2 regions of the Arsenophonus apicola genome follow, and region 1 is predicted to be linked to the other one. Evidence: predicted binding sites of a transcription regulator. Region 1 holds the regulator's gene; the other holds the start of a gene.
What was found. The regulator ArgR, encoded in region 1, controls arginine synthesis, uptake and breakdown. The targets are predictions, from matches to a motif close to ANTGAATAAAAATACANT.

Region 1 (7,602 bases):
CTTATGGTAATGCATGGATTTATCTTTATAAACTTCCGGTAGATGGTTTACGGCGAATTGAAAGTGGTGATTGGCTAAAACGTAATGGGAAAAGCAAATAAATTTTTCTAACTAGATCCCATTTATTAATAATAAAGGGGATCTGTTAAATCTATATGATGATTATTTTTTAGCTGCGCGTTCAAAAGAAGAAAGAATTTCAGCTTTTGCCGCATCAACATTTTCCCAACCTTCCACCTTTACCCATTTGCCTTGTTCTAAATCTTTATAGTGTTCAAAGAAATGTTTAATTTGAGCACGTAATAATTCAGGTAGATCGTGAATATCCTTAATATGATCGTATTCTTTAGTCAATTTAGAATGAGGCACAGCAACTAATTTTGCATCTTCACCGGATTCATCGGTCATTTTTAAGACACCGATTGGGCGACAACGGATCACTGCTCCTGGTTGTAGCGGATAAGGTGTTGGAACTAAAACATCAACAGGATCGCCATCTAGGGAGAGAGTATGGTTGATATAACCATAATTACAGGGATAAAACATAGCAGTAGACATAAAACGATCGACAAAGATGGCGCCGGATTTTTTATCTACTTCATATTTTATCGGATCAGCATTGGCTGGAATTTCTATAATGACATAGATATCTTCAGGCAGTTCTTTCCCTGCCGGTACGTTATTTAGGCTCATAAAAAATGTCCTTTATTTAAAGCTATAAATTGAGTAGCGGTTATTATAGCCGTAAACGAAAGAAAAACTCACTATCAGATAGGATCTTATTATAAAAATAAGCTTAACAATAAAGGCCAGATTGGTTGCCTTTATTGTGTACGATAGGACGTTATTCATTAACTGAAAATTCAAGCATAAAGCTTTCGGCTTTCTCTACCATAGATTTTGTTCCAACGAAGAATGGTACACGTTGATGTAGTTGTTCTGGAACAATATCTAAAATGCGATGACTACCATCACTTGCTTTACCTCCCGCCTGTTCGGCTAAAAAGGCAATCGGATTGCATTCATATAGTAAGCGTAATTTACCTTTAGGATGGCTTGCTGTACTTGGATAAATATAAATACCACCTTTTAGTAAATTTCGATGAAAATCTGCCACCAGAGAGCCAATATAACGGGTAGTATAAGGGCGAAGTGTAGCGGGATCTTGCTCCTGGCAATATTTTATATATTTTTTTACCCCTAATGGAAATTTACTATAATTTCCTTCATTGATTGAATACATGTTGCCTTGGGTCGGGAACATCACTTTTTCGTGAGATAAACAGAAAACTCCCAGAGAAGGATCATAGGTAAAGGCATGCACACCATAACCGGTTGTATAGACCAGCATGGTTGAAGAGCCATATACAACGTAGCCGGCTGCGACTTGTTGATGGCCCGGTTGTAAAAAATCTGCTTTGGTAACAGGTTGTCCAATCGGTGTAATGCGGCGATAAATAGAGAAAATAGTTCCTACCGAAACATTTACATCAATATTTGATGAACCATCTAATGGATCCATTAATACGACATATTTGGCATTTTCTGCCCGATCACCATCAAAAATAACGATTTCGTCTTCTTCTTCAGAGGCAATGCCAGCAACCTCTCCTCGCGCTTTCAAAGCGGCTTTTAATTTTTCATTCGCGTAGAGGTCAAGTTTCATTTGAACTTCACCTTGAACATTAGAAGCACCACTTGCGCCTAAAATATCCACCAAACCGGCTTTATTAATATCGCGGTGAATGATTTTTGCACCTAATTTAATGGCTGACAATAATGCAGTAAGTTCACCAGTAGCATGAGGAAAATCATGTTGTTTTTCAACGATAAATTCGTCTAATGTTTTCATGACCAAGGTCCTGAGTCAAATTTTATAGAGGTTTTTTAAGGAACTGTAGTTCCTTATGTGCGTGCAGTTTAGCCAAATTAGGGCAAGATTAATAGTTGGATTATTTTTGTTAATCAAGATAACGATTCATTTCATATTATCGCGCTGATCAGCGCGATAACTGTGATTTTTACAACTCTTGTTCAAATAAATTCAAAATGGCTTCATAAAGTCGTTTGGTGGAAAATCCCAGAGTTGGAGTAGAAAAAATGGTATCATCGCCGGCGATACTACCTAAAATTCCTTCTGAAGTTCCTAAAGAATCTAATAAACGAGCAATCAGCTGTGCAGCCCCAGGGCTAGTACGAATAACCACAATTGATTCATTGTAATTAACATCTAATACCAAATTTTTTAGTGGGCTAGTTGTTGTAGGAACAACCAGTTCAGCGGGTAGGCAATAAACCATTTCCATTTTCGCATTACGGTTACGCACTGCGCCAAACTTAGTCAGCATTCTAGAAATTTTTGATTGGTTTATATTTTCAAAGCCTTGCTCTTGAAGTGCTATAACGATCTCACTTTGTGAACTAAATTTTTCTTCTTTGAGCAGCGCTTTAAAAGCTTTCACGAGATCTTCTTGTTTAGAAGAAGCATACATAAATCACCTTTTTCAAGACGTTAAGTAGAGCGATATTATGTATAAAGGTGAATTTTTATGCAACAAGGAGTCTAGCCATAGTGCTATGAAAATAATAAAAAAAGCAATAATAGAAATTATTTGTTAGTTATTTGTCTGTTTTGTGGAAATTGAAGATAAATTTTTGTTTAAAAAATAATGTTAATTGTAAAAATAACCTTTGTGACTCTACCTTATGCTGCTACCTAATCAATATTAAAAAAGTGCCCCTTATCGCATTAGTCGATAAGGATTTTATTTAAAATGAAAGCAAAAAATTTATCGGACTTATCTATTAACAACAATTAATCGTAATTAATAGACTGTCATATGAATAATGTATGTAATAGATTGAAAGTTTTAAGCTATTTCGAAGTGTCATCATTTAAAGGAGTATCAGCATGAAATTAGCTATTCTTGGGGCAGCAGGTGGTATTGGTCAAGCGCTTGCACTTCTTCTTAAAAACCAGCTTCCATCAGGCTCAGAGCTTTCTCTTTATGATATTGCTCCTGTGACCCCTGGTGTTGCCAAAGATTTAAGCCATATTCCAACGGATGTAAAAGTAATTGGTTTTGCTGGTGAAGATCCAACACCTGCACTTGACGGTGCTGATGTAGTATTAATTTCGGCAGGTGTTGCCAGGAAACCGGGAATGGATCGTTCAGATTTGTTTAATATAAATGCCGGTATCGTACGTAGTCTGATTGAAAAAGTTGCTCAGAGCTGTCCAAAGGCGTTAATTGGTATTATTACTAATCCGGTCAATACCACGGTTCCGATAGCAGCAGAGGTATTAAAAAAGACCGGTGTGTATGATAGAAATCGACTATTTGGTGTAACAACCTTAGATATTATCCGTTCTAACACTTTTGTTGCTGAATTAAAAGGTAAAAAACCGCAAGAAATTGAAGTGACGGTTATTGGAGGTCATTCTGGCGTAACGATTCTACCGCTACTCTCTCAAATTCCAGCAGTTAGCTTTACCGAACAGGAAGCTGAGGAGCTAACTAAACGTATCCAAAATGCGGGAACTGAAGTTGTAGAAGCAAAAGCCGGTGGTGGATCCGCAACACTTTCTATGGGACAAGCCGCTGCACGATTTGGTTTATCATTAATACACGCTTTAAATGGTAAAGAAAATATAATCGAATGTGCATATGTGGAAGGTGATGGTGAATATGCGCGTTTTTTTGCTCAGCCAATACGTTTAGGTAAAAATGGTATTGAAGAAAGATTACCTATAAATATTATGAATACCTTTGAAAAAAATAAATTGGAAAATATGTTAGAGACACTCAATAAAGATATTAAATTAGGCGAAGATTTTATTAATAAATAATATTATTAACTTAATTAAATAATAAACCGCAGATATGAGTCTGCGGTTTTTTTATAATTTATTCGTTATTTTTATTAGTAGGCTGACGAATATTTCGTTCTAATAATTCTCCTGTATTGAAATCGTAATAACGGCTAGGCCATATTTCAGAGGGATGAAGGTTTAAAAAGTTTGCAATTATCCATTCTCCTTTTGGCCAGGGCCGAGATAAAGCATTGGCTAGGGTAGAAGAGCTTAAACCTGCTTGTCTTGATATAGCTGCTAATGTTGTTCCGCGTTTTCTTAGCGCTGCAATAATATCCGCAGGATGCCAATCAGATTTCTGTGAAATCATTTTTAATCCTTTTTCTATTAAATATATTGCTGTATTAGTGGTATAAATAACAGATAGTTCTCACATGTATTTCGAACTAGAACTTGTTATTAGAAATAAAATAACATTTTTTTCTTTAATAGTTTCTTATTTTTTTCTTAAAAATCTCTTTTTTGAACTTGATTGCAAAAAATAGAGAAATTTTACAGATATTTTAAGAAATATAGTGAGGTTCTCTTCAATTTATTAGGAGTGTATATAATTAATTCTAGTTATATTAATTCAGTATAATAGAGTGAAAAAAATAAAAATCTTTAATTCATATTAATTCCTTAAAATTAATAGTTATAAAATAATTTGTCCGATATTAATAGAAAAAAAATTAGTTAATAATGATAGTAAAAAGGAGAACAATATTTGCAAGAGATAAAAAAAGAAATAACCCTGCAATTTTATTCAATGATTTTTCTATGTTTAAGAAATTTGGAGGGTTTTAAAAGAAAAAAATAATCAAGAAGGCCACCATTTTTAACAATTAGATTTGCAGAATTAGGTTATGTATTAATACCAAAAGTGATGCGAGAAAATTATGAAAAAAGAATGGTATACCGCGAAAGAACTCGCTGGATTGGTTGGTTTGCCTTCATCACCACAAGGTATCAACCTAATGGCTCGCAGGGAAGGTTGGGAGCAACGTCGAAAACGTGGAGTCCAAGGCAAAGCTGTTGAATATCATGTCAGTAGTCTGCCTGAAGATGTATTTAATGTATTATCGCTAAATGATAACTCTATTGATTATCGCGGCAAAGGAAAACGACAAGATGCTTTTTTAATTTGGGTCGAAGCTTATAAACAATTAACAAAAAAAGAGCGTGAAAAAATTATTAAATTTATTTTACGGGAAGGATTGGAAAAGTTAATTGGTTATATCAATTGTTGTGAAGCGATATTAGTGGAAGAAGATAACTCTGGAACAGGATGAGCTGTTCCAAAGAAGTTTTTGTCACGAGGGGCGTTGCACGGAAATGCAAGCCAAGCTGATCAGAGCATCCTTATAAGATGTGTCAGGTAAGATATCTAGCGTTTTAATTGCTTTATCGGCTTCCTCTCTAGCTCGGTCACGGGTATATTCAAGAGAGCCACAGCGTTTCATGGTAATTAATATAGTACTAAGTAAATGGCGCCCATTACCTTTTTCTATTGCGTTACGAATAAGTGCGGATTCTTCTGCGGTGCCTTTTTTCATTGCATGAAGTAGCGGTAATGTTAACTTTCCCTCATTTAAATCATCGCCGATATTTTTGCCAATAGTGGTACTATCCGCGTCATAATCTAGAAGATCATCAATCAGTTGGAAGGCCGTACCAAGAAAACGACCATAATCTCGTAAGGCTTGTTGCTGGGTCTCATTGGCACCAGATACAATCGCTGATGCATGTGTCGCAGCTTCAAATAGGCGTGCAGTTTTACTATATATTACTTGCATATAGATGCTTTCGGTGATGTCTGGATTATTACAATTGATTAGTTGTGAAACTTCACCTTCTGCAATGACATTTGTTGCATCAGACATCAGTTTTAAAACAGGCATTGAATCAAGTGCTGTCATCATTTGAAATGAGCGGGTATAAATAAAGTCTCCTACTAATACACTGGCGGCATTACCGAAAACAGAATTTGCTGTTTTTTTCCCGCGCCGCAAGGTTGACTCATCAACAACATCATCATGTAGTAATGTTGCGGTATGAATAAATTCAACCAATGCTGCTACATTAATGTGCTTTTCGCCTTGATAACCTAGCGCTCTTCCAACCAGAATAGCAATCATAGGCCGAATTTTTTTTCCGCCACCACTGATAATATAGTGACCTAGTTGATTAATGAGGTAGACATCTGAATTTAATTGATTCAAGATTGCTTTATTAACCGCTTCCATGTCTTTTGCGGTTAGATTGATAATTGATTCTAAATTCATTTTATAAATTCTTACATCAATTTGGTTTTACCTAAACATAATATTTAGTCATGTGATCTTGTACTGTTAATCTGTCACCGATTGTACTGTAAAATTAATTGCAAATGAACGGCTACAGAATAAATACACTTTATAAAGTAGATTTTTTATTATTAGATTGAATTCTAGGCTTGTCTTCTGATGCTTTTTTGCGTAGAATTCGCGCCCTATTGTGAATATTTATAAAACGCACTCTGAATCAAATATGCTAAGGGAGTGTGTTAAGCGGAGTTTATATGTACGCGGTTTTCCAAAGTGGTGGTAAACAACACCGAGTCAGCGAAGGCCAAACAGTTCGCCTGGAAAAGCTAGACATTGCGACAGGTGAAACTGTTGAGTTCGATCAAGTATTGATGATCGCCGACGGTGATGATATTAAAATCGGTGCGCCTGTCGTTGAAGGCATCAAAGTTAAAGCTGAAGTTATTGCGCATGGTCGCGGTGAGAAAATTAAAATTGTTAAATTTCGTCGCCGTAAACATAGCCGTAAACAACAGGGCCACCGTCAGTGGTTTACTGATGTTAAGATCACTGGTATTGCTTAAGAATTAGGAGAGCAGATTAATGGCACATAAAAAGGCTGGCGGCTCAACGCGTAATGGTCGCGATTCCGAAGCAAAACGCCTAGGTGTAAAACGTTTTGGTGGTGAATCTGTATTGGCAGGTAGCATTATTGTTCGTCAGCGTGGTACTAAATTCCATGCTGGTATTAATGTTGGTTGTGGTCGCGATCATACCCTATTTGCATTGGCTGACGGAAAAGTTAAATTTGAAATTAAAGGACCAAAAAATCGTAAATATGTCAGTATTGAAGCTGAATAAGTTTTTTTGATCTTTAAATAGAGTTTAAAAAAGCCCTGCAAATATGCGGGGCTTTTTATATTACCTTATGTAATACCATCTCTGAGTAAAACTACCATCTAGCATATAATGTCTAGTATGCGGAGAAAAGATAATGAAATTTGTTGATGAAGCCAAAATATTAGTTATAGCTGGCGATGGTGGCAATGGTTGCGTTAGCTTCCGCCGTGAAAAATATATTCCTAAGGGTGGGCCTGATGGTGGAGATGGTGGAGATGGTGGAGATGTCTATCTGTTGGCTGATGAAAATCTTAATACGTTAATTGATTATCGATTTGAAACCATCTTTCGAGCTGAACGAGGACAGAATGGTCAAAGTCGTGATTGTACAGGTAAACGTGGTCAAGATAACACCATTAAAGTGCCAGTTGGTACACGGATACGCGATTTTTCAACCAGTGAAATCGTCGGTGATATGACGCGTCACGGGCAGCGCTTAATGGTTGCAAAAGGTGGATTTCATGGTTTAGGTAATACTCGATTTAAATCATCAGTCAACCGTGCGCCTCGTCAAAAAACGATGGGAACGAAAGGAGAAACAAGAGAGTTGCTACTTGAATTGAT
Region 2 (7,602 bases), 120 kb from region 1:
AATCATGAACCCCGTCATGTTATCATTTATGGAGCAGGGGTAATTGGTTGTGAATATGCTTCAATTTTTAGAGGGTTAGGGGTAAAAGTTGATCTTATTAATACCCGTGATCACCTTCTATCGTTTCTAGATCAAGAAATGTCAGATGCTTTATCATACCATTTTTGGAATAATGGGGTTGTTATTCGCCATAATGAAGAATATGAAAAAATCGAGGGAACCGATGATGGCGTAATTATCCATCTGAAATCAGGTAAAAAGGTCAAAGCCGATTGTCTATTATATGCCAATGGCCGTACCGGAAATACCGATAATCTAAATTTAGAAAATATCGCTATTCCTATTGATAATCGAGGTCTGATTAAAGTTGACGCTACCTATCGTACTCACAATGAAAATATCTATGCGGTCGGCGATGTTATTGGTTATCCCAGCCTAGCTTCAGCAGCTTATGATCAAGGTCGTCTCGCTGCCCGTGCAATAACAACGGGTCACGGCGATACCCATTTAATTGAGGATATTCCAACTGGCATCTACACCATTCCAGAAATTAGTTCTGTCGGTAAAACAGAACAACAATTGACTGCCATGAAAATCCCATATGAAGTCGGGCGCGCTCAATTTAAACACTTAGCCAGAGCACAGATAGCAGGGATGAATGTAGGCAGTTTAAAAATTCTATTTCATGGCGAAACATTAAAAATTCTAGGTATTCACTGCTTTGGTGAGCGTGCAGCAGAAATTATTCATATTGGACAGGCTATTATGGAGCAAAAAGGTGAAGGTAATACTATTGAATATTTCGTTAATACTACCTTCAATTATCCAACTATGGCTGAAGCATTTCGGGTTGCCGCGCTAAATGGCTTAAACCGTCTGTTTTAAACAAATAGCTCCCAATATTAGTAGTAAGTAAACAATTAATTTTTACTATAGTATCGCTGCATTTGTTTACGTATTGCCTCAGCAAATTGTTCATGACAACTTCTAAGTGGTGAACCAGGACGATAAACTAAAACAACCGAACGTGAAGGAACAGGGTTAATACAATCAAGATAGTAGACGCCATCACGTTTTATCTCTTTCGGTACAGATAAATCTGGCAAGAGTGTGATACCACTGCCGGCTGCCACCATGTTACGTAATGTCTCCAAACTGGTGGCACGAAAGTGGGTATCATCTTTGGCTCCAACCTGAAAACAATATCCCATCGCTTGATCACGCAAACAGTGACCATCTTCCAACATAAGTAATTTCTGCCCGACAAGCTCGTGCATTTCAATTTCTTTACGATTGAACCATGGATGCCCTTCATAAATGGCTAATCGCATAGGTTCCTCATAGAGAGGAATTTCAATAAAAGCTTCGGTTTCTTTCACTTGCGCTAATATAGCACAATCCAGTTTGCCATTATTTAATTGCGCTAACAGATGGTGTGTTTGTGCTTCATGTAAATACATTTCCAATTTAGGAAATAAACGGTGTAACTCTGGAATAATGTGAGGCAAAAGATAAGGGCCGATGGTAGGAATTAATCCTATGTGTAAAGGGCCTGACATGCTTTCACCTTGCAAGGAAGCCATTTCCTGCAATATCTTAACTTCTCGCAATACTGTTCTAGCTTGTTCAACTAACAATAATCCCTGCTGAGTAAACAGAACCTTTCGGCTTGTTCGTTCTAACAACATAACCCCTAAATCGTCTTCTAATTTACGAATTTGACCGCTTAGGGTTGGTTGACTAACATGGCAGGCATCTGCAGCACGCCGAAAATGTTTATGCTCAGCTAATGCAACAAGGTACTCCAAATCACGAATATTCATGCCTACTCCTTCCCTAAATAGAAATTTGATAGAATCAACCTATCCATTCATCATAATGGATCCAATTTTCCTATCAACGAAAAAATTCAGCAATAAAATTTATTTTTATAATTCATAGACAAAAATGATGAAATTAAACGCTTGCACGGCGAGTTGTTTATCGCCAATGACTGATTTTACTAAGTAGCTAAAATGGCATAACTAACTTACGACCATAAACCACAGCTTCAACTTCAAAGTTACAAAATAGTCAGGCTCACTAAGCATCAATTGTAGACATCACCGATAAAGACTTTTCTGAACTTTTATGCTCAAATTAGTGGTCATAGCTTAATTTAAATCGACTTATTACGATAACTATTTTATCATAAATATTAATATGTTATAGCAAATATTTTCTATCCTTAAATAAAATCTTTAGAGCAAAAAATATTAATCAACGCTCCTTTACAGTATCAATTTTCCTTTATCCTGTTCCATATGGTGGTTATTGATTAAAGAAAAAATTAGTATCATTAATATTCTGCTTAATAATTCTTGTACACTGAACTAACATTGATTACTGTATTTTTATTCAAAGAAATGTATGAGTATTGAAATTTTAGTCATTAAGGCTGGCTGCCGTGAAAGCGAAACTCCCAACATTTATCGAGTTATACCGTCAATTAATTGCTATACCATCAATTAGTTCTGTCGATGCAAGACGCGATCAAAGTAATAAAGCATTAATTAATCTACTAGCAGAATGGCTAACAACGCTAGGTGGAAAAATAACCATTCAACCTGTGCCAGAAACCCGGCATAAATTCAATTTACTGGCTACTTTTGGCCAAGGAGAGGGGGGATTACTACTCTGTGGGCATACTGATACGGTTCCTTATGATGATGGCCGCTGGACAAAAGATCCTTTCCAATTAACGGAATATAGCAATAAGTTATATGGTTTAGGCAGCGCGGATATGAAAGGATTTTTCGCTTTTATTATTGATGCCTTACGCAATATTGATATTCATCAGTTACAGCATCCTATCTATATTTTGGCAACTGCTGATGAAGAAACCACCATGGCCGGCGCGCGTTATTTTGCCACAACTGCTGAAATTCAACCTGAATTGGCGATTATTGGCGAGCCAACTTCACTGCGACCCATTCGCGCTCATAAGGGGCATATTGCCAATGCCATTCGTATTATTGGCCAATCAGGCCATTCTAGTGATCCTGCGCAGGGTGTTAATGCAATTGAATTGATGCATGAAACCATTAGTCAGTTAATCTTACTGAGAAATAGATTAAAAACTGATTATCACCACGAGGCATTTGTTATTCCCTATCCAACAATGAATTTTGGACATATTCATGGCGGGGATGCAGTGAATCGAATTTGTGGCTGTTGTGAATTACACATCGATATACGCCCACTACCTGGTCTGTCACTACAAAATTTGGATGAATTGTTGCAGGCCGCACTTAAACCAATTAAGCATCGTTGGCCAGATCGCTTAATTATCAAGGAACTACATCCTCCAATTCCAGGTTTTGAATGCCCAATCAATCATAAGATGGTGAAAATAATTGAAAATTTATTAAATCAGAAAGCGCAAAACGTTAATTACTGCACCGAAGCGCCTTTTATTCAAACACGCTGTCCAACATTAATATTAGGGCCTGGTTCGATAGAGCAAGCGCATCAACCTGATGAATTTATTGAAATTAAATATATTAAACCGACAATTGCATTACTATCACAAATGATATCCCATTTTTGTTTAAAAAATAACCGACAAATAGGAAATTAAAGAAAATAATCTCAGTGTTCCTCTTGTTGATTGCACCATTATTGTGCTTTTAAAGTACCTTAAATGCACTTAAATAGTGCAAATTACTATTGAATTTATGATTATTTATTAATAAATCATTCAAAAAGCATTTATTCTAGGTTATAAATAATTTGGCATGATTTTCGCTTAATAAATAATTAACCAATTTTAATAAAACTTTTTGGCGCTATCGTTCAAAACAGGATCCAATCAGGAGAAGCTTTATGTCTGTTGAGCATGTTTTATCCATGATAAAAGAGCAGCATGTTAAATATATTGATCTACGCTTTACCGATACCAGAGGTAAAGAGCAACATATCACTATTCCTGCTCACCAAATCAACGAAGATTTCTTCGAAGAGGGAAAAATGTTTGACGGCTCGTCTATTGCCGGTTGGAAAGGAATCAATGAATCAGATATGATGCTTATGCCTGATCCCGAGACGGCAGTACTAGATCCTTTTTTTAGTGATTCAACCCTAATTATTCGCTGTGATATCTTAGAACCGAATACCCATCAGGGTTATCAACGCGATCCACGTTCAATTTCTAAACGCGCCGAAAATTTCTTATGTAGCAGCGGTATTGCTGATAAAGTTTTATTTGGCCCTGAACCTGAATTCTTTGTATTTGATGATATTCGCTTTGGCAACCATATTTCTGGTGCTTATTACCATATCGATGATATCGAAGCAGCCTGGAATTCCGGCGCACAATATGAAGAGGGTAATAAAGGACATCGGCCAAGCGTTAAAGGGGGGTATTTTCCTGTTCCACCCGTTGATTCTTCACAAAATATGCGCTCCGCCATGTGTTCCACCATGGAGAAAATGGGATTAATTGTCGAAGCACACCATCATGAAGTTGCCACCGCAGGTCAAAACGAGGTCGCTACCCGTTTTAATACCATGACTAAAAAAGCCGATGAAACACAAATATACAAATATGTAGTACATAATATTGCCCATTCTTTTGGCAAAACAGCGACATTTATGCCAAAACCACTCGTCGGTGATAACGGCTCTGGCATGCATTGTCATATGTCGCTGGAAAAAAACGGCACCAACTTGTTTGCCGGTGATAAGTATGGCGGGTTGTCTGAAATAGCACTTTATTATATTGGCGGTATTATCAAACATGCACGTGCTTTGAATGCATTTACTAATCCAACCACCAATTCTTATAAACGTTTGGTACCTGGTTTCGAAGCGCCGGTAATGTTGGCTTATTCTGCCCGTAACCGTTCAGCTTCTATTCGCATTCCAATCGTCGCCAATCCCAGAGCATCACGTATTGAAGTTCGTTTTCCTGATCCGGCAGCCAATCCTTATCTAGCCTTTGCAGCACAATTAATGGCAGGTCTCGATGGAATAATGAATAAAATTCATCCTGGCGAAGCGATGGATAAAAATTTATATGATTTACCTGCGGAAGAAGCACAAGAGATCCCAACAGTTGCCAGTTCACTGGAAGAAGCCCTACAGGCGTTGGCTGTTGATCGTCAATTTTTGAAACGTGGTGAAGTATTTACTGATGAAACGATAGACTCGTATATCAACTTATTAAAAAATGATGTTCAACGTATTCAGATGGCACCTCATCCATTAGAGTTCGAAATGTACTACAGCGTTTGATAAGCCATTCTCCGCTGAGTATTTTTTGTTGTGTCACATTTACCTCATCTTTTGATGAGGTTTTTTCTGCATAATTATTGAACAAAAACGCCTGGTTTATACTCAAATATGTTAATATGCACTAAAAAGGTGCAGGAGTAGAACTTAGTGAAAATTGATAATTTACCAATTGCCGATCATATTTTAGATTGCTTATTACATAATATTCTATTACTGGATCATAAACTCATCGTCCATTACGCTAATCATGCTAGCCGCCAATTTTTTTTAGCTAGCCCAAGAAAATTGCTGGGAACACCGCTCCCGGTACTTTTTGATTATTGTTCGCTTAATATGGATTTAATGCAGAAAAAAATAAAAAAAAATCTAAGTTTTACCGATAATGAAGCCACTCTGGTTATCAATAATCACTCTTATATCGTAACTATCAGTGCACAGCCTATTTCACCCTGTTTTATTTTATTAGAATTTTCGCCGGTCAATTACTATCGCCGTATCGAGCAAGAACAATCATTACAAATACTATCACGTGACTTAATCCGAACTTTAGCCCATGAAATAAAAAACCCGTTAGGCGGTTTACGTGGCGCAGCTCAGCTGTTAGCCAAAACCCTTTCTAATTCTGAACAGTTGGAATATACCGAAGTTATTATTGAGCAAGCCGATCGCCTACGCAATCTAGTTGATCGTCTACTTGGCCCTCAACACCAAGGCGCAAAAACAACACAGAGTATCCATCAGGTAATTGAGCGTACTTACCACTTAATATCACTGACGCTACCGAAAAATATTAAATTAATAAAAGACTATGATCCTAGTTTACCTGAATTTCCACACTATCCCGAACAAATTGAACAAGTGTTACTTAATTTAAGTCAAAACGCGATACAAGCAATGGAAGAAAATGGCGGAACCTTGACTATACGGACTCGCACTGCATTTCAAACGACATTACAGGGAAAAACGTATCGACTTGCCGCTCGTATTGATATTGAAGATAATGGTCCTGGCATTCCATCACAGATACAAGATACGCTATTCTATCTCACAGTAAGCCATCGTCAGGGTGGCAATGGTTTAGGACTTTCAATTGTGCAAAATATTATTATTGACCAGCACGCAGGTCGGATCGAATTTTCCAGTTGGCCTGGCCATACGCAATTTTCGATTTATCTTCCTATTAAGAATTAGGTAACTGATATGCAAAAAGGTAAGGTGTGGATCGTTGATGATGATAGGGCTATTCGTTGGGTTCTAGAACGAGCATTAAACAATGCCAGCATGGAATGTACTAGCTTTGAAGATATGCAAAGTGTATTAGCTGCATTAGAAAAAACCTGTCCGGATGTTTTAATTTCCGATATTCATATGCCAGATAACGATGGGTTAACACTACTGACACGCCTAAAACAAAGCCATCCTAAATTACCGATTATTATTATGACCGCCCATTCAGATCTCAATACGGCAGTTAATGCCTATCAACAAGGTGCTTTTGATTACTTGCCAAAACCTTTCGATATTGACGAAACGATATCGTTGGTTAAACGCGCACTTAATTATTATCGCAATCAACAACCGAATACTGGATCAAATACTTCTCCGATGGCGAGTGTCAGCAAAATTATTGGTGAAGCACCGGCCATGCAGGAAGTTTATCGAATTATTGGTCGTTTATCTCGCTCCTCGATTAGTGTACTTATTAATGGTGAGTCTGGCACTGGTAAAGAGTTAATTGCGGATGCGCTTCATCGTCATAGCCCTAAAGCAGCTGGGCCATTTATTGCACTAAATATGGCGGCTATTCCTAAAGAACTGATTGAGTCTGAGTTATTTGGTCATGAAAAAGGCGCTTTTACGGGTGCCAGTCAGGTCAGACAGGGACGCTTCGAACAAGCGCATGGCGGTTCACTTTTTCTCGATGAAATTGGTGATATGCCACTTGATATTCAAACGCGCCTGTTACGCGTATTGGCTGAAGGACAATTTTATCGGGTTGGTGGTTATACACCCATTAAAGTTGATGTCCGTATTATTGCGGCAACCCATCAATGTCTCGAACAATTAGTACAAGAAGGCAAATTTAGAGAAGATCTTTTTCATCGCCTCAATGTCATCCGCATTCCTCTCCCACCATTGCGTGAACGGTCTGAAGATATTCCGCTTTTAGCCCGCCATTTCCTCCACCAGACAGCGCAACAACTTGGTGTGGAAAGCAAGATTTTGGCGCCACAGACCGAAACCATCTTAATGTCTTTACCTTGGTCAGGTAATGTGCGCCAGTTAGAAAATGTCTGTCGCTGGCTTACCGTGATGTCTTCCAGCCAA

Region 2: argE (acetylornithine deacetylase) is a predicted target of ArgR. The motif match lies at 2,385-2,402, and genes of this name have one in related genera.

What each region holds. Positions count from the first base shown of each region.
Region 1 covers NZ_CP084222.1:303,035-310,636, forward strand. Annotated here, with positions in the region: gene LDL57_RS01265 (gamma-glutamylcyclotransferase family protein) at 1-101, shown strand, start outside; gene ppa (inorganic diphosphatase) at 163-693, opposite strand; gene fbp (class 1 fructose-bisphosphatase) at 845-1,852, opposite strand; gene argR (transcriptional regulator ArgR) at 2,022-2,492, opposite strand; gene mdh (malate dehydrogenase) at 2,912-3,850, shown strand; gene LDL57_RS01290 (helix-turn-helix domain-containing protein) at 3,909-4,184, opposite strand; gene LDL57_RS01295 (DNA-binding protein) at 4,753-5,145, shown strand; gene ispB (octaprenyl diphosphate synthase) at 5,167-6,138, opposite strand; gene rplU (50S ribosomal protein L21) at 6,414-6,722, shown strand; gene rpmA (50S ribosomal protein L27) at 6,742-6,999, shown strand; gene cgtA (Obg family GTPase CgtA) at 7,133-7,602, shown strand, end outside.
Region 2 covers NZ_CP084222.1:187,741-195,342, reverse strand. Annotated here, with positions in the region: gene sthA (Si-specific NAD(P)(+) transhydrogenase) at 1-885, shown strand, start outside; gene oxyR (DNA-binding transcriptional regulator OxyR) at 921-1,823, opposite strand; gene argE (acetylornithine deacetylase) at 2,447-3,619, shown strand; gene glnA (glutamate--ammonia ligase) at 3,865-5,274, shown strand; gene glnL (nitrogen regulation protein NR(II)) at 5,422-6,465, shown strand; gene glnG (nitrogen regulation protein NR(I)) at 6,475-7,602, shown strand, end outside.